DNA from 3 places in the Bradyrhizobium sp. LMG 9283 genome. Region 2 is predicted to be linked to each of the others. Evidence: riboswitches for the same ligand, from Rfam matches in the RefSeq annotation. Region 2 holds a riboswitch; each other region holds the start of a gene.

Region 1 (5,990 bases), 1.2 Mb from region 2:
GCACTACATCGCCGAACAGGATCGGTGGCCTGACGCAGCGCGAGCCGTAAGATTGCACCCATCCGTTCCTGGTAAAGGCGAACCCGGCGAGTTGCTCGCCGAAGTACTGCACCATGTCATTGCGCTCGAACTCGCCGTGCACGAGGACGTCAAGTCCGATGTCCTCCTGCCAACGTACGGCGCGCGCAGTCTCCTCCTTGAGGAACCCGTCGTATTGCTCGTCGCTCATCGCGCCTCGCGCATGCGCCGCACGGGCATTCCGGACCTCTGTGGTCTGCGGAAACGATCCGATCGTCGTGGTAGGAAAAGGCGGTAGTCCGAAACGATTGCTTTGGATCTCGGCACGACGGGCAAATGGGCTGGCGCGCCGGCGCGTGCCCTGGTCGATCGCTCTCATCCGGACAGCGACATTGGCATCACGGATTTTCGGCGAACTCCGGCGGACAGTCGCGGCACATTCCGACTCGGCAAGAGCTAGCGCAACATTCTGGTCGCCTGCGAGTGCCCGCGCCAGGATCGCAAGTTCACGCATCTTCTGAACCGAAAAAGCAAGCCAGCTCTTCACGTCGGGAGCGAGCCCGGCCTCGAGTTCAACGTCGACCGGCACGTGAAGCAGCGAGCAGGATGGGGCGATCTGTACACGATCCTTGCCAAGCTTCGCAATCGCGGGTTCCAGCCTCCGGCGCAGCGACGACAAATTCGACCGCCATACATTCCGGCCGTCGATGACACCGAGCGATATGACGAGATCACTTCGGCCGCCAGCAATGATCTGGTCCAATAACTGTGGCGCTCGAACCAGATCGAGGTGAAGTCCGGCAACTGGCAGGCTCAAGGCGGTGTCCAGATTGTCACCGAGGTCGCCGAAATAGCTGGCAACCATGATCTTGATGGCCGGCCCCTCCTTGGCGAGCCGGTCATAGGCATGGAGCAAAGATTTTCGCGCCCCCTCATCCAGATCAACAACCAGGCAGGGCTCGTCGAACTGAACCCAATTTGCCCCACGTTTGGCCAATTCCTGCAGAACTTCGATATAGGCCGGTATCAGTTCGTCCAGTAGTGAGAGTGGCTGGAACGCAGGATCGGCACTCTTGCCGAGCTTTAGGAATGTGACCGGCCCGATCAGGACAGGGCGGGTCTGAAAGCCAAGGGACTTGGCTTCCTCATACTCCTCGATCGGCTTGCGAGAGCATAGCCTGAAAGTCTGTCCCCTGTGAAACTCGGGGACCATGTAGTGGTAGTTGGTGTCGAACCACTTCGTCATCTCCTGCGCGGGTGCGCCAAATCCGCGCGGTCCGTGACCGCAACTCGCATCCTGGTCGTCGCATTGTGAACCGCGGGCCATGGCGAAGTACGTCTTGAGCGAAACGGATTCGGTTTTCGAGGCGTAGATCTCCGGGATGGCGCCAACCATGACACTTGTGTCGAGCACCTGGTCATACAGCGAGAAATCGTTCGATGGAATGACCGTGACGCCGATAGATTTCTGACGGGCCCAGTTCGCGGCGCGCAGGCCAGCTGCGTCCTCGAGCAACTGTTGTTCGCTGCTTTTTCCGGCCCAGTAGCTTTCTAGTGCGAGTTTGAGCTCGCGCCTTGGACCGATGCGTGGCGTTCCGAGCGTGGCAACCGGAAGGGAGAGAAGAGACATAGCGTTAACCCCAGTTGGGGGCGAAGGCCATGGCGGACGCAGGCAGGGGACGTCGCGCGTGCGACGGCTGCTTGACGTACCACCGGGACACCCCGCCCGTGGACGAATATATTGTCGGGGCAGGTCTCCTGGCTCGCGGGTCATCGCTGCTGTCCGGCCTTCCCGAAGCCGCGCAGGCTTCAGTGACATCGTTGGACAGCGGCTCGCCGCTCACAGTTGCGGGGGCAGCGCCGGCATTTTCACCGGCTTCCCTCTTAGCTCCGGATCAAATGGAAACCGGAGAACCTCGACGACTTGGATTATCGGCAAGAGAACTCTTCCGTCAACCTCTCAGATTATGTCTCAAGCTAATGCTGCGACATCTGCCACGCGAATGACCGTGCATCTATATCGTTGAACACGACGTAGAAGCGCTTGCCAATCAGCGATATCGGAATGACCATCGGAGCTACCTGCGCGTGGGGCCGCACGCCAATCCGGTGGAAGGGACAAATGCGGCTTGCGTGGTCGGGACTGCTTCCTCGAGCAGAACGCATTTAATGCGAGTCCCGGCTTCCCAGCGGTTCTTCGAGCACGTCCACCATCCAGCTGCCTTCTCGACCAACAAGATGCGTGTTGACTAGGCCCAAGACACCTGGCGAAGGCAGCAACATACCTGGCGAGCACGTTGATTTGCGGTGCCAGCCAGATTCCAGATGCTCGGTGGTGAAGATCGGCTTCGCGTCGTTGGCCATCGAGTGCAAAGCGCACCTTGAGGCTGCTCTCGAATTCCGGAGCGCCGCATGTCGCAAAAGGAGCGCCAAACGCGCCATGGCCTTTTTGGCCGCGAGTGCCCAAAGACATGGCAGAGATCGAAGCCTATATTCCGGCAATGATACCGAACCAAACGGTTCAATGGCGGCACACGTGCTCCCAATTCTCATCAGGAACTTGGCACCGAGGCGTTCCCCTGCGCCGTCGAATATCCGGCGCGTGCGAGGATGCATAAGCCGCGATGGATAGGCTGAATGGAAACATCGAGACGTGCGCAAGTCGGAAAGTCGACAAAGAGGACACAAAACCGGTGCGAACTTCCGTCTATTACCTGGCACGAAGAATGCAAGTCCTCGGCATGCCCAGTCTCCTCCTGCTGGGCATTTCCAGCACAGCAAATTGAGGCTGTCGCTGGCAACTGAAGTTAGCGGCGCGTGACATAGAGGGGAGCGCATGCTCGCGCGGGACCGCGGTCGCCCCGTCGCGTCGCCGCTAGCTTCTTGCGCTCTCGCATAACAGGTTCAAGGTTGCCCGCTTTGGAATGACGTGTGGATGAAACTCGATAGGCCGACGGTTATGAAGAAGAGAATGTCTGGAAGACGCGCGCTATGGTTTTGTCTCGGTCGATGCCTGATCTGCCTGGCTGGGCTGGCTGCCATGAGCAACAGTGTTCTCGCCATCGACAGCCCCCTCGTCGAAAGAGTCAAATCAACGTGGCGAGCGCAAGATGGTGAGACGATAGAACAAATTATCTCCAACGTCTCGAAGGTGGCACACTTCGTCCCTCGAATGTGGGGCGTCGCTGAACTTGACGGACATGAATATGTTTTCGTTTCGTGGACCAGGCACCGGGACAATAAATCAGACGAACAGTACGTTATCACATGGAAGATCGCGCTCGACGGGACGATTGAACTTGCGTCGACCTATGCAAAGCCGATGGAATTGGGCTGGCGCGCCCTGGCGCTCTCGTTGATCGCCAGTGAAATCACGGATGGCGAAAGGGACGCAAATCTCCGCTTTCTGCATGACCCGGCCAACTTCAACTTTGTGACGACCACGCAAGGCCCGCTTGGCGATCTTCTGCGGCAGGGCCGCTGCACTATCGTTGAACCTGTTGGAGTGGACTACTTGCCGAAGCAGAACGACAAGCCGACCGAGAAAGCTGATCTCTGGCGCGTTCTGCTTGTGGTGAACTGTGATACGCCAGGGCCCCGCTCTTTTACCCACAACGGGGTCATCACTTTCGAGAAGAGCGAAGGTCAAGATTGGGAGCCGCAATCCTTCTTTGCCAAGCGTATCGCGGCCTATCCGCCTGGCTCCTGGTTCGATCGCATAGAGTCAAAGGAACGGGAAGAGTTAGAGGGGCGAAGGTCTCGTTAATGGTCGCGCAGAGCAACATCGCGTCGCGGCTCTTTCAGCGCCGAGCGCCTCGGAGCAACCGCAGGACATATGCGCTCTAAAGCCGCGCTGTTTACGGCTCCGCAACAGTCCGCGAGCCACTCCCGCAGCCTTCAGACGTCATCGGAAAAGTCGGACAGCACGATTGCGCTCGGCTCTTTCCGCGAGGAGTCGGGCTCAGCGGCGCGTGCCAGCGTGCGAGAGCCGGTTTGGCCCCGCCGCACCCCACGCACTGAGAGGACACCAATCTGCGGGGGGCGGGGGGGGGGGACAGCCCTCGATGCCATTCTTCACGGGACCGGTCCTGGAGATGCCTCGGGCCCAAGCCTGATCCGGCGTGCGCTGCGCATCGCGCGACTGACTGGCACCTCAGGAGCGCGAGCATAGCGACGCCGGCGGCACCCCGGGACCGAGTGCTGCGAAGAAACCGATTAAGAGGGTACCCGGGAACGGAACTGCATACTCCGTGACGGCGGGCCCTTTTTCCGAGCGGCGAGGTGCCCCGGAGCCGTGCGCGAGGCATCGGGAAACAAATTGAGTCGGATCTAGATTTCCTCGCGCGCATTCGTCTGTGCATCATAGATCCGGATTTGAAGCATGGGAAAACGCTTCTTTAGTTCTGCTCCACCTGCCCTGGCGCCATCTCTGGTTGCGAATTCGGCTCTGAGTCGGCCATCCACTTCAAGGGCGTAAGGAGAGACCGGCAATTCACGGGTGGCTACAACCATTTCGTTCTCATTGTGCGGTGAGGTGGTCGAGAATGATGCGTAGCGTGAGTCGGCGAACCGCACCAGAAATACCTGCACGAGTGCGGTGATGGCCAGTGCATGTTGTGGATTGACGCCTCGCACTGAATGGCATCAGGAGGGCCACTCGCGATCGTTCGAACAGGCGGGCGGCGTAACGCTTGCCCGGGGCGTATACGACAAAGCCACGGCTCGACATGGTTGCCCTTCCAAATTCCCTGGCGCAAACGCTCGGCCTTATGCCGTCGCGGGGAAGCGTACTACGAAAGCGGCCGCCTGTCGCGCCGCCTGGGTGATGAACAATCCAGTCCTTGTTACGAACGGGACGGCTGCATCACGAACGATTATGGGGCAGCGCAGAGGTGCGAAAAGCCTCAATGCGATTGGCATCAACGACCATCCCGGCTGGCTCTACGAAAGAGGGATCCGGCTTTTGCGCGGTCTGCGCAAACGATACCCATTCATTTACGTAGCGAGCTTGAGCTGAACTCCATGGCGCCTTTGTTCAACTCTCAGAGGAAGCAAAACCAAATTTTTTCGAACTTCGGTCTTTTCGTGACCAGACTTTACGGCGAAATGTCAGCGCCCTCGTCGAAACCCTCGACAGCCTTCTCTCTGTCGATGGAGTGGCACGAAGAATAGCAAGGTTGCTCCTCCACGCCTGACTTCCACTCGACCGCCAAAGTTCACAGGCGAATTTTGTTCAAGCGCGGGAGAACAGCGTTCCGAGGTTCGGCTTTCTCCTGCATCGCGACTTCGGCGCTGAGCGATGGGGATCTCCTCCTCAGGTCGAGAGGGTGCGCCCGCCCAGTGAGAGAGACCGGCGAGGCTCAAAGGATACCGCGACACGCACCCGAAGAAATCGCTTGAACCTCACGCAGCGTCAGGTCGTAGGTTCGAAATCACGACCAAGCTTTCATAAAGCACACGTCGAACGATGCCGGCCGAATAACAGACATCATGCGGTCCAACAGTCGAATTTGGCCGCACCGGATCGTGCGTGAACATGGATCAAGAGCGAAGGGTTATTGTCGGGATGAAACACCGCGTAATGATGGTCGCATTGCTCGCTCTCATCACATCTCCGGTCTGCGCGGCGAAACTCAGCGGTGCTCCGCGCATCGTCGACGGCAATACGATCGAGATCGAGCAAACCAAGATTCGGCTCTCAGGCATCGACGCTCCTGAGACTGATCAGATTTGCTTGGACGCCCACGGAAGGAAATGGGCTTGCGGCGTAGCTGCTCGCGACGAGCTCATCAAGCATTCGAACGGACGAACGTGGGATTGTCATACCACGGGAGTTGATGAGTACAGGAGGTCACTCGGCAGTTGCTTCATCGAAGGCGAAGATGTGAACGCCTGGATGGTACGCTCGGGCTGGGCACTATCGTCGGGTCCATCTAGCCATACCTATGCTATCTATGAGTTGGTGGCGAGCA
Region 2 (5,990 bases):
GAGCAGCGACCGATGGCCATCCTCCTTGACGCCCCTGATCTGGAGATTGGCCCGGCTTGTGACGTCGATCAGGCCATTGCCGAAGCGCTCGGCCAGTTCCGCAAGTCCGGATATCTGTGGTGCTTCAAGGCGCCCGCCAAACGGACGCACGCGGACCACGAGCCCGTCGCCGGACAGCATCGGGCGAAGCGCGCCGGGACACCAGCCTTTCACCGCAGATGTGCTCATGAGGCCTCCCGCAGTGCCGCCGCGATCGAATTGCGGCGCGTTCGCCACAGTGAGGCTTCGTGCAGGCGTGTGAAGCAGGTCTCCATGGCGGCGAGTGCAGACGGATTTTCGCGGGCCATGAAGGCACGGACGTCGTCGTTGCCGAGTGTCGCGTCGTAATAGAGGTCGAACAAATGCGGCGGCACGGCGCCGGCGAGATGGGCGAAGGCGGCCATGTGCTCCAGCGTCGCGGTGATCTCGGCGGCGCCACGAAAGCCGTGGCGCATCATGCCGGCGATCCAGGCCGGATTGGCCGCGCGTGACCGGACGACACGTGAAATCTCCTCCGTCAGCGTGCGCGCATGCGGCTCGTTGGGCCGTGTCGCATCGAGATGATAGAGGGACGGCGCGCCGGCACCGAGGTGAGCTGCAGCCGCAGCGACGCCTGCTTCATGCCCGGCGTAGTCCGCGGCGAGCAGCAAATCGGTTTCGGGTAAATCCTGGATATGGACAAAAGCATCTGCGGACGCGAGCCGCGATTCGATGCCTGCGCGATCCGGCTGCATTGTACCATCCACCGAGAACGCCCAGGACGATGCCGACAACCAGGCTTCGCCGGCGGCCTCGCGCGTCTCGGGCGTGAAGGCATCCGGGATCGCCGAAAGGCCGACGCCGTATTGTCCAGGCCGCGGCGCGAACACGCGGGACGCACGGTGGCGATACGGATTCTCGTCGCCCTCATCGTCGCGCGCCGCGAGCGCCTCGGACGCGGCTTCGAACAATTGCGCAAGGCCTGCGAAGACATCGCGGAACAGGCCCGACACCCGCAGCGTGACGTCGATGCGCGGACGGCCGAGCTCGGCCGGCGCGATGATATCGTAACCGGTGACGCGGCCGGAGGCGTGATCCCAGCGCGGCGCAAGGCCGGCCAGATGCAGCGCCATCGCGAACTCCTCGCCGGCGGTGCGCATCGTCGCCGAGCCCCAGAGATCGACGACGAGGCCCTTCGGCCAGTCACCGTGATCCTGCAAATGGCGGCGCAGCAGCTCCTCGGCAAGCTTGATACCTTGCGCATGCGCCGATGGCGTCGGCACCGCGCGCGGATCGACGGCGAAGAGATTGCGTCCGGTCGGCAAGACGTCCTGACGGCCGCGATACGGAGAGCCCGACGGCCCCGGCGCAACGCGACAGCCTGCGAGCGCCGCGCGCAATGAATCCCGCTCCGCTTCGCCGCAAGCGCCGCGGCCGAACACGTGCAGGCCGTCGCCGAACTGGCTTTCCTTGAGGTCGCAAACGAAACGATCGATCCGCGGGATCGCTTCGGCCGGCGCGGCCGAGGCATCGAGACCGAGATCATCTTCCAATCCGGCGGCGCGGGCCTCATCCCGGATCGCCGCGATCAGCCGCTGGCGGCGGGCGGGATCGAGACCGTCGGCCGTCGAATATTCATCGAGCAGGCGTTCGAGTCGGCGCAGGCCCTCGGGCACGGAAGATTGTTCGAGCGGCGGCGGCAGATGGCCAATCGTGACAGCGCCAATGCGCCGCTTGGCCTGCGCGGCCTCGCCGGGATCGTTGACGACGAAGGGATAGATGACGGGGAGATCGCCGATCAAAGCTTCGGGCCAGCACGCTTGCGACAGCGCCACGGATTTGCCGGGCAGCCATTCCAGCGTGCCATGTGCGCCCATGTGCACGACGGCATCAACGCCCTGCTCGCGGAGCCAGAGGTAGAACGCGACATAGGCGTGCCGCGGCGTGCGGGCGAGATCGTGATAGTCGGCGTCGCGCGAGGCCGCATCGCCCCGCTCGGGCTGGACCGCGATGATCGATCGGCCGCATTGAATGGCGGCGAAGTGGAACGCACCGTCGCGGCAGCTCGGATCATCCTCCACCGCGCCCCAGGCCTGGGCGAGATCGTCCTGCAAGGATTGCGGCATGCGCGCGAGCGCCGCGCGATAATCGGCAACACGCCAGGTCAACTTCTGCTTCAGCAGCATTTCGCCGAGCGCGTCGACCGCCGCAACCTCGAAGCCCACTTCCGCGAGATCGGATACCAAGACCTCGACGGAGGCGAGCGCATCGAGGCCAACGGCGTGCGCGATCTGGTGCGGACGGCCGGGATAGTTCGAGAGCACGATCGCCAGCCGCTTCTCGCCGGCCGGCTTCTCGGCAAGTTCGCGCCAGGCCGCGACGCGCGCGGCGACGGCCTTCACACGCTCCTCGTCGGGCCTGTGCGCCAGATGCGAGAACTGCAACTCCGGATCGCGCTCAGCGGCCGATTTGAAGCTCACCACTCCCGCGAACAGGCGGCCATCGACCTCCGGCAGCACCACATGCATCGCGAGGTCGCCTGGAGAGAGGCCGCGCAGCGACTCCGCCCAGTCCTCACGCCGTGCGGTGGAGAGCGCGACCTGGAACACCGGGCACGATGCGGCATCGAACGGCGTCGTGCCGTCTTCGCCCAGGGCCGAGAACGCCGTCGCGTTGACGATCGCCGCCGCTGGATGTTGCGCCAGATGCGGGCGCAACCAATCGGCAACGCCTGGCGCCTTCAGCGAAGTGACGAACGCGCCATAAGCGTCAAAGCCGCGCTCGCGAAGCGCCGCGATCAGGGTATCGACCGGGCCGGTGTCGGCAGCGGTGAGATAGGAGCGATAGAACGTCACCAGCGCGCGCGGCTTCTTCTCGGCACCGACCGGCGCCGCAATGACACCGCGCGCGGGATCGTAAAAGCCCATCTCGGGCACGGTCATCTCGCCGACGACCGGGCCTGCATAGAGTCCCGAAGCCAATGCGAGCTGTGCAATCGCCGCCTGCGCTGCGACCGGGCCGCCGGTATCGCACAGCACCTTGAGCCGACGCAGCGTCGAGACTGGTAGCGTCGAATATGCATCGAGCCGTGTGTCGTCGCGCCCATCGGCCGGCAGCACGGCCAGCTCGATGCTCCGGTCCTTGGCGAGCTGTTGCAGGGCTGCGAGCCCGTACGGCCAGTAGGACTCACCACCGATCAGGCGCACCAGGATGCCGCGCGCCTGCGGCAGCGTGCGCTCGATATAGGTGTCGACCGACAGCGGATGACGCAGTTCCGCGAGATTGGCGAGCCGCAGCGACGGCAGACTGTCGCGGCCGCGGCGCCAGCCGGCCGCGAACGCCGCAAGGTCGGAATCCGAATACGAGAGCACCACGAGATCGGCCGGGTCCTGGCCGATGTCTCTTGGCGTCGCGGTCTCCTCCAGACCGCGGCTCTCGCGGAAAACGACGTGCATCAGATGCCAGATCCTGAAAGTCCGAGTCCTGACCTGATCGCGGCCTCATCGATGTCAGCATGCTCGCCAATCACGACGAGCTTCGACTGCCTGAGACCTGCGCCCCAGGGCTTGTCGAACTGGTGCCGCACGCGCTCGCCGACGGCCTGCAGCAACAGCCGCATCGGTTTGCCGGCGACCGCGATGTAGCCCTTGGCGCGCAGCACGTTCTGCTCGCGCGCCAGCTTCTGGACCGATGCGACCAGCGCCTCGACGTCCGCCACTTCCGGAAGATCGATCACGACGGACGCGAAATCGTCGTGCTCGTGCTCCTCTTCGCCGTCATGATGCGAGGGGCGCGCGGCAAGATCGTTCTCGGCGGCAGCGCCAAGGCCGAGGATGACGCGGGCATCGATCGCGCCGTCGGTGACCGGGAGCATCGGAACGCGGCGCGGCATCTCGGCAGTGATCGCGGCCTTTGCGGCTTCGATCCCAGCGCTACCCGCCAGATCCGCCTTGGTCAGCAGCACGATATCGGCGCAGGCGATCTGGTCCTCGAACACCTCCGACAGCGGCGTCTCGTGATCGAGACTCTCGTCCGCCGCGCGCTGCGCCTCGACGGCGTCAGGATCGGGCGCGAAACGGCCGGCCGCGACAGCTTCGGCATCGGCCAGCGCGATCACGCCATCGACGGTGATGCGCGAGCGGATCTCCGGCCAGTCGAACGCCTTGAGCAACGGCTTTGGCAGCGCCAGACCAGAAGTCTCGATCAGGATGTGATCGGGCCGCACCGGTCGCGCCAGCAATTGCTCCATGGTCGGAATGAAATCGTCGGCCACGGTGCAGCAGATGCAGCCATTGGCGAGCTCGATGATGTTCTCTTCCGGGCAATTGTCATCCGCGCAGGATTTCAAGATCTCGCCATCGACCCCCTCGCTGCCGAACTCGTTGACGAGCACGGCGAGCTTCTTGCCGTTCGCATTGCTGAGCAGATGCTGGATCAGCGTGGTCTTGCCGGAGCCGAGAAAACCAGTGACCACCGTCACCGGGACCTTTGCGAGCGAGTTCATTCGGCGGCCTCCGGCACGGCGGTAATGGGGGGAATGCGGGCAAGCGATTGCTTGCGGAAGATTTCGGGCCGGCTGCGCCAGGGCACGATGCCATCAGGCGCGGCGGCATAGGCCGCAGCGCCTGCGACCACGTCACGCGCATTTGCATCCGACAGGCGGCCATAGACATAGGACCAGCGGCCGGGCGCGCTGAGCGCGACCGAGCAGCCCTGGCTGCAAGCCGACAGGCATTCGACGGGAACTACATTGATGCCCTTGGGCACGCCCGCCTTGACGATCGCGCCATGCAGGCGCTTGCCGGGCGTCGTCTCGCCCTCGCCCAGTGTCTGGCCGGCGCGACAGGTAATGCAGACGTGAAGTGTGACGGTCATCGCCTCTTCCAGATAACAGCGGGAGGCGATGGAGGCACACGGACCCCGACTTGAGAGGCCGTTTCCCCGTCGCGGAACACCCCGTCCGCCGGTCCAAAACTCGTCCGCGCTGGCAGGTCTCCCGGCTTGCGGAGCAGGGTTTTGGCCCTTCGATCCCCGCCTTCCCGATTCCCCGGGGGAATCAGTGGCTTCGGGCATCTCTCCGGTCACGGTCGCGGGGGCGGCTGCATTTTGGACCCAAATCTTGCCGATTCGGACCCTATCGCATTCCCTCTTCGCCTGTCATAGGACAGGAACCAACGCCGGGCCACCATTTGCCGGTGGCCGCCACTTGTCAAGAAGGACCGGGGACCGATGACGCCTGAACCGGATACCCACACAGCCGAGGAAACCGACGCCCGGCACGCCCAGAAAATGGCGAAGAAGAAGGCCGCCCGCGACAAGATCATGGCGACCAAGAGCGGCGAAAAGGGCCTCATCATCGTCCACACCGGCGCCGGCAAGGGAAAATCCTCCTCTGCCTTCGGCATGATCGTCCGCTGCGTCGCCCATGGCTTCCCTTGCGCGGTCGTGCAGTTCATCAAGGGCGCCTGGGATACCGGCGAGCGACGCCTGCTCACCGGCCATTTCGGCGACCTCTGCCAGTTCCACGCCATGGGCGAAGGTTTTACCTGGGAAACGCAGGACCGCGCCCGCGACATCGCCGCCGCGCGCGCCGGCTGGGAGAAGGCCAAGCAGCTGATATCAGATGAGCGCTTGCGCATGGTCGTGCTCGACGAGATCAACATCGCGCTGCGCTACGACTATCTCGACATCGCCGAAGTGGTCGAATTCCTGACGACGCAGAAACCTGCGATGACGCACGTCGTGCTCACCGGGCGCAACGCCAAGGACGAGCTGATCGAGATCGCCGATCTCGTTACCGAGATGACGCTGGTGAAACATCCGTTCCGTTCCGGCATCAAGGCCCAGGCCGGCGTCGAGTTCTGAAGGCACGATGGCACGCGCGCTGATGATCCAGGGAGCCGGCTCGGACGTGGGCAAATCGCTCATCGTCGCCGGCCTCGCGCGCGCCTTCACGCGGCGGGACTTGCGCG
Region 3 (5,990 bases), 1.9 Mb from region 2:
TTGTACTTCAGCGGAAGCAACTGGTTGACGTCGGCACGGCAGTTGATCATCCGCTTCTCGTCGACCGAGACGCGGCCGCCGGCGCGATCGATCGTACCCAAACCGGTCGGATCGACCGGCTCGAGCATGAGCTGGGTCTGCGGGCGCAGTGCCGTGGCGAGGCCTGAGGCAGCCGGAGCGGCCACTGTGGTTTCGGTATCGGACCAATCGAGCATCGTCATCTCCTCACTGGCACGCTTCACATTCGGGATCGTCGATCCGGCAAGCCTTGATGCCGTCGAGATCCGGTGCGGCGGCGGCCGGGATCATGATCGGCGCGCGCGACACGGCGACCGCGGCGGACACCGCGTTGAGCTTGCCGTCCGTGCCCTTCAGCGTCGATTTCTCGACATGCGTGGCGCTGCGCGAGCGCAGGTAATAGGTCGTCTTCAAGCCGCGCTGCCAGGCCAACCGATAGAGCGCATCGAGCTTCTTTCCGGAGGGATTGGCGATGTAGAGGTTGAGCGACTGCGATTGGTCGATCCACTTCTGCCGGCGCGCGGCCGCCTCGATCAGCCAGGCGCTGTCGATCTCGAAGGCCGTGGCGTAGAGCGCCTTGAGATCGTCGGGCACGCGATCGATCTGGCCGACGCTGCCGTCGAAATATTTGAGGTCGGAGACCATCACCTCGTCCCACAGCCCCCTCCCCTTCAGGTCGCGCACGAGGAACTCGTTCACGACCGTGAAGTCGCCGGACATGTTCGATTTGACGAACAGGTTCTGGTAGTTCGGTTCGATCGACTGCGAAACGCCGCAGATGTTGGAGATGGTCGCCGTCGGCGCGATCGCCATGACGTTCGAGTTGCGCATGCCGCTGGCAGTGACCTTCTTGCGCAGGCGACCCCAATCGAGCGTTGCGGAGCGATCGACGTCGAGACCACCGCGCGCGTCGGCGAGCAGCTGGATGGAGTCGAGCGGCAAGACGCCCTTCGACCACAGCGAGCCCTCGAAGCTCGGATAGCGTCCGCGCTCGGCGGCGAGATCCGACGAGGCCTCGATCGCGTGGTAGGAAATCGCCTCCATGCTGACATCGGCGAAGGTGACGGCTGCATCGGACGCGGTCGGAATGCGCTGGATCTGAAGCGCTTCCTGGAAGCCCATCAGGCCGAGGCCCACCGGGCGATGGCGCATATTGGAACGGCGCGCCTCCGGGATCGTGTAGAAATTGATGTCGATGACGTTGTCGAGCATCCGCACGGCCGTCGTGACCGTCCGCTTCAGCTTGGCCTGGTCGAGACCACCGGGACCGACATGAACGAGCATGTTGATGGAGCCGAGATTGCAGACCGCGACCTCGTCAGCCGAGGTGTTGAGCGTGATCTCGGTGCAGAGGTTCGACGAATGGATCACGCCCATGTGCTGCTGCGGCGAGCGCAGATTGCAGGGATCCTTGAAGGTGATCCAGGGATGGCCAGTCTCGAACAGCATCGTCAGCATGCGGCGCCAGAGATCGGTCGCCCGTACGGTCTTGAACACGCGCAGGCCGCCGGCCTTTGCCTTGGCCTCATACGACTCATAGGCGGCCTTGAACGCCTCACCGTAGAGATCATGCAGATCGGGCGTCTCGTCGGGCGAGAACAACGTCCATTCGCCGTCGGTATCGACGCGCTGCATGAACAGGTCCGGCACCCAGCTCGCCGTGTTCATGTCGTGGGTGCGGCGGCGGTCGTCGCCAGTATTCTTGCGCAGATCGAGGAATTCCTCGATGTCGACGTGCCAGGTCTCCAGATAGGCGCAGACCGCACCCTTGCGCTTGCCGCCCTGGTTGACGGCGATGGCGGTGTCGTTGGCGACCTTCAGAAACGGGATGATGCCCTGGCTCTCGCCATTGGTACCCTTGATGTGGGCGCCGAGCCCGCGCACCGGCGTCCAGTCATTGCCGAGGCCGCCGGAATATTTTGCGAGCAGCGCATTGTCCTTGACCGACTCGAAGATGCCGTCGAGGTCGTCCGAGACGGTCGTAAGAAAGCAGGAGGACAGCTGCGGGCGCAGTGTGCCCGAATTGAACAGTGTCGGGGTCGAGGCCATGAAGGCGAACGAGGACAGCAGGTCGTAGAACTCGATAGCCCTGGCTTCGCGATCTATCTCGCGCACGGCCAGGCCCATCGCGACACGCATGAAGAAGGCTTGCGGTAGCTCGATGCGTTTGCCATGCACGTGCAGGAAGTAGCGGTCGTACAGCGTCTGGAGGCCGAGGAACTGGAAGTTCAAATCGCGCTCGGGCTTCAGCGCCGAGGCGATCCGGCCGAGGTCGAAGCGGGCGAGTTCAGGATCGAGCAGTTCGGCCGCAATACCCGTCTTCACATAGGCCAGAAAATACTCGGCGTAGCGCGTCGCCATGTCAGCCTGAGCGGCCGACGTCGGGACGCCATGGACATAGGACAGCACCTCGCCGCGGAGCTTGTCAAGCAACAGGCGCGCGCTGACATAGGCGTAATTCGGTTCCTGTTCGACCAGTGTGCGCGCAGCCATGATCGCGGCCAGCGCCAATTCGTCCTGACTGATGCCGTCGTAGAGATTGCGCGTGGTTTCGGCGAGCACAGGGGCGGCGGACACGCCATCGAGGCCGGCGCAGGCTTCGCCGATGATCAGGGCGAGGCGCTTGGTGTCGAGACCGACGCGCGAGCCGTCGGCAAGCGTGACATGAAGGGACGGCATTGCCGCGGGCTCGGCTTCGGCGGCGGCTTCCTCGGCGCGCTGGCGCGAACGCTCCTCGCGGTACAGCACATAGGCGCGCGCGACCTTGTGGTGTTCGCTGCGCATCAGGGCTAGCTCAACCTGGTCCTGCACGTCCTCGATATGGAAGGTGCGTCCTTCACCTGCCCGCCGCATCAGCGCGGTGACGACTTCGGCAGTGAGCTGCTCGACACTCTCATGGACGCGGCGCGAGGCGACCGCGCTGGTCCCCTCGACCGCCAGGAACGCCTTGGTCATGGCGACGGCGATCTTGGCGGAGTCGAACGGCGAAACTTTTCCGTTGCGGCGGATGATCTGCATCGCCGGCTCGCTCGCAGCAGCAGCAAGCGATTGCGGACGCAACTGGATGATGGGTGCGGAAGCGGTGTCCGCGTCGTGCAGGTTCAGTGACATCAATAGGCCCCGTGATGCGCGTGTTATGTTTGAACGGGGCTGATAAGGAAGGACGCCGCAGAAACGCCGACAGCAAAGCGCCGGACGGTGCATGCAAGCGACCGCCGGACACCCCGCCCGTGGACGTTCAGATCGTCACGGCAGGTCTCCTGGCTCGCAGGTCATAGCTTTCTTCCCGTCTTCCCGGCGCAAAAAGCACCAGTGACGATTGTCGGAAGCAGCTCGCTGCTGACAGTTGCGGGGGCAGCGCCGGAATTCCGCGCCGAAAGGCGCAGTTCACCGGCTTCCCTCTTAGCCACTAAATCTTGCGATCCAGCGGAACCGTGACGCCCCACATGTGGTGTATTCGCGGACGGGTGTCAACGATTCGTTTGAGGCTTCCGCTCAGACTGGTTGTCGAATGTGGGAGTTCCGGCCCGGCGATCTGGCCAGACCTACGCCGAGTCGCGATCGAGCCGCGCAAAGATCGTGCTCGTCAGCGCGCCCAATAGGCTCCAGAATACCAGGCTCGTCAGCGTCACCGCGACCATGAACTGGTACGACAGCGAGGACGGCACGTTGGTCTCGACGTGCTCCAACTCCGGCGCACCGATCAGGTGCGGCAAGAGCAGCAGGATCACACCGGCGATGGCCGCCGGCACCGAACGGCGAAAGGCGATCAAGGCAAGCCCTCCAGCCGTCGCCAGCACGGCGAGCCACCAGATTTGGCGAGACAGCAATGGCGCGGCCGGCACGCCAGGCAATTCCGGGGGCAGGCCGAACCCAGGTGCGACCGTGAAGACCGCCCCACAAGAGGCCTTCGTGCCAGGAAACTCCGCTGCCAGTCGCGCCGCTACGGACGGCGAAGAAGCCGGCCAAGAGCAGCGCCGATTGCGGTCAGCACATCGGCCGCAGCCGTATAGGCGTTGCGCTCGAGCCCTTCGCGCGGCTCCCAGGCTTCCGTGCCGTGGTCGTGGTCGACGTGGCTGTGCGTCGAATGGTCATGATCGTCCGCAGCCCCCTGCGTCGCGGTCGCGGCGTCATGCTGGTGCGTCTCCGCGGCCTTCTCGAAGACCTCGGCCTTCAGGATCAAGGGGACGGTGCCGAATTGCTGGGCGACCGTGACATGAGACCAACGATGAAGCGTAAGCGTAGCTCTGCAGCCCTTCTGAATGACGCTTGACGCCTATTTTGTTCGCGTGGCGCGTCGCCGCGGTATCCATGTGTCGGACAACGCCTTGACGGCGGCTTCGAGCGCCTTCCGGTCGACGACGTTGGGATCGAACCGCTCCGGGCCCCAGAGGCGCATGTGTTCGTGCTCGGGATGGCCGGGGTCGCTGATGGCGGCGAGGTATTCGGCATAGCCTGGCGCACCGCCGACGTCTTCCGGAGGACAACGGCCGGCGGCCTCGAGCAGGAAGGGAAGCCCCTCCGTCGTGGTGTTCTCGAACCATTTTTCGAGCTTGATCACATGGTCCCAGCTGTCGCCGAAGTCATAGAGATAGTGGATCGTCTTGGCGCCGGTCTCGCGAACGATATCGCAAAGCCGCGCTTTGCGGGCATCCATGGGCTGGTGGCCGTAATCGTTGTGGGGATCAGAATCCCCCAACGGACCTCACCAGCGAAGAACTCGAAGAGGTGACTGTTCGTCCAGCCGAATGCCTCCTGAAGCGTCAGATGCAACCGATCAAGGCGCAGGGTGACGGGTACGACAAGGCGACGCATCACCTCCGGCTTCACATCCTTGAGGGTCACCTTGATCCGGACCGCGGTCGTGTTCAGGCTCATGCCGCCAGCCTCGGATCGTGTGTATGCATCGTATAGGTCGATGCCCAGGGAAGCAGTTCGTCCAGTCGCGCCGCAGGCCAACCATTGACGAGCTTGGCGAGAACGTCAGCGAGCCAGTGCTCGGCACTGACGCCATTGAGCTTACAGGTCTCAATGAGCGAAGCCAGCAATGCCCAATTCTCGGCACCTTCGTCGCAACCGGCAAAAAGGGAGTTCTTGGCGTTGAGCTTGATCGGCCGCATCGCACGCTCGACCGCATTCGTGTCCATCTCGATGCGCCCGTCATCAAGGTAGAGCGTCAGGCCGTCCCAATGGCGTAGCGCATAACGCAAAGCCTTCGCCGTGTCGCTCTTCCCCGCAAGGTGATCAAGCTTGGCCTCAAACCACTGCTTCAAGGCTGTAGCCAGAGGCCGGGCATGCGCTTGTCGGCCGGCGCAGCGCTCGGAAGCAGAGCGGCCGCGCAGTGCCTTCTCGACCGCGTAGAGCTGGGCAATGCGCGCGAGCGCCTCGCGGGCAACCGGAGCTGGCGCCGGCGCAGCCTCCCGCTCGATCTTCACAAACTGGCGCCGCAGATGCGACCAGCAGAAGGCGAGCGTCCCGGACAGGGCGTCCGCACGCGTCTCTCGGGTCATGGTCTTGTAAGCCTGATAGCCGTCGCAGTGGATGATGCCGCGATAGCCCTCAAGCAGCCGCAAGCCATGAACGGCGCCGCGGCCCGGTGCATAGGCATAGACCACCCCAGGCGGATCAGGTCCGGCCCAAGGCCTGTCATCGCGTGACAGCGCCCAGAAGTAGCCGGTTTTTGTCCTGCCGCGCCCCGGATCCAGCACCGGCGCCGGGGTCTCATCGACACAGAGCTTCGAGGAGGCCAGCAGAAGCTGGCGTAGACGATGCCACAAGGGCTTCAATTCCTGGGCGGCGTAGCCGACCCAGAAGGCGAGCGTGGAACGGTCCAGCGCTATTCCGTGGGTCTCCAGCATCTGCGCCTGGCGATAAAGCGGCAAATGCCAATGATACTTCGCGTCGATCACATGCGCGACCAGCCGCTCGGTGGGCAATCCTCCCCTGATCAGTCGCTCGGGAGCAGCATGCTG

The links. Region 2 has a riboswitch for cobalamin ahead of P6U29_RS26960 (DUF1636 family protein). Riboswitches for the same ligand answer to the same signal wherever they lie in the genome.
Region 1: it holds a riboswitch for cobalamin, as region 2 does, so the genes downstream of both, metE (5-methyltetrahydropteroyltriglutamate--homocysteine S-methyltransferase) here and P6U29_RS26960 (DUF1636 family protein) in region 2, are expected to answer to the same signal.
Region 3: it holds a riboswitch for cobalamin, as region 2 does, so the genes downstream of both, P6U29_RS35320 (ribonucleoside-diphosphate reductase subunit alpha) here and P6U29_RS26960 (DUF1636 family protein) in region 2, are expected to answer to the same signal.

The regions. Positions count from the first base shown of each region.
Region 1 is NZ_CP120691.1:6,870,290-6,876,279, forward strand. Features, by position in the region: gene metE (5-methyltetrahydropteroyltriglutamate--homocysteine S-methyltransferase) at 1-1,648, opposite strand, end outside; cobalamin riboswitch at 1,749-1,952, opposite strand; gene P6U29_RS32270 (nodulate formation efficiency C protein) at 2,954-3,784, shown strand; gene P6U29_RS32275 (hypothetical protein) at 4,348-4,653, opposite strand; gene P6U29_RS32280 (thermonuclease family protein) at 5,555-5,990, shown strand, end outside.
Region 2 is NZ_CP120691.1:5,673,886-5,679,875, forward strand. Features, by position in the region: gene cobG (precorrin-3B synthase) at 1-228, opposite strand, end outside; gene cobN (cobaltochelatase subunit CobN) at 225-3,473, opposite strand; gene cobW (cobalamin biosynthesis protein CobW) at 3,473-4,522, opposite strand; gene P6U29_RS26960 (DUF1636 family protein) at 4,519-4,893, opposite strand; cobalamin riboswitch at 4,987-5,209, opposite strand; gene cobO (cob(I)yrinic acid a,c-diamide adenosyltransferase) at 5,248-5,883, shown strand; gene P6U29_RS26970 (cobyric acid synthase) at 5,891-5,990, shown strand, end outside.
Region 3 is NZ_CP120691.1:7,575,189-7,581,178, forward strand. Features, by position in the region: gene P6U29_RS35315 (ribonucleotide-diphosphate reductase subunit beta) at 1-215, opposite strand, end outside; gene P6U29_RS35320 (ribonucleoside-diphosphate reductase subunit alpha) at 226-3,129, opposite strand; cobalamin riboswitch at 3,251-3,470, opposite strand; gene P6U29_RS35325 (CbtA family protein) at 3,564-3,863, opposite strand; gene P6U29_RS35330 (hypothetical protein) at 3,962-4,201, opposite strand; gene P6U29_RS35335 (plasmid pRiA4b ORF-3 family protein) at 4,295-4,675, opposite strand; gene P6U29_RS35340 (plasmid pRiA4b ORF-3 family protein) at 4,576-4,896, opposite strand; gene tnpC (IS66 family transposase) at 4,893-5,990, opposite strand, start outside.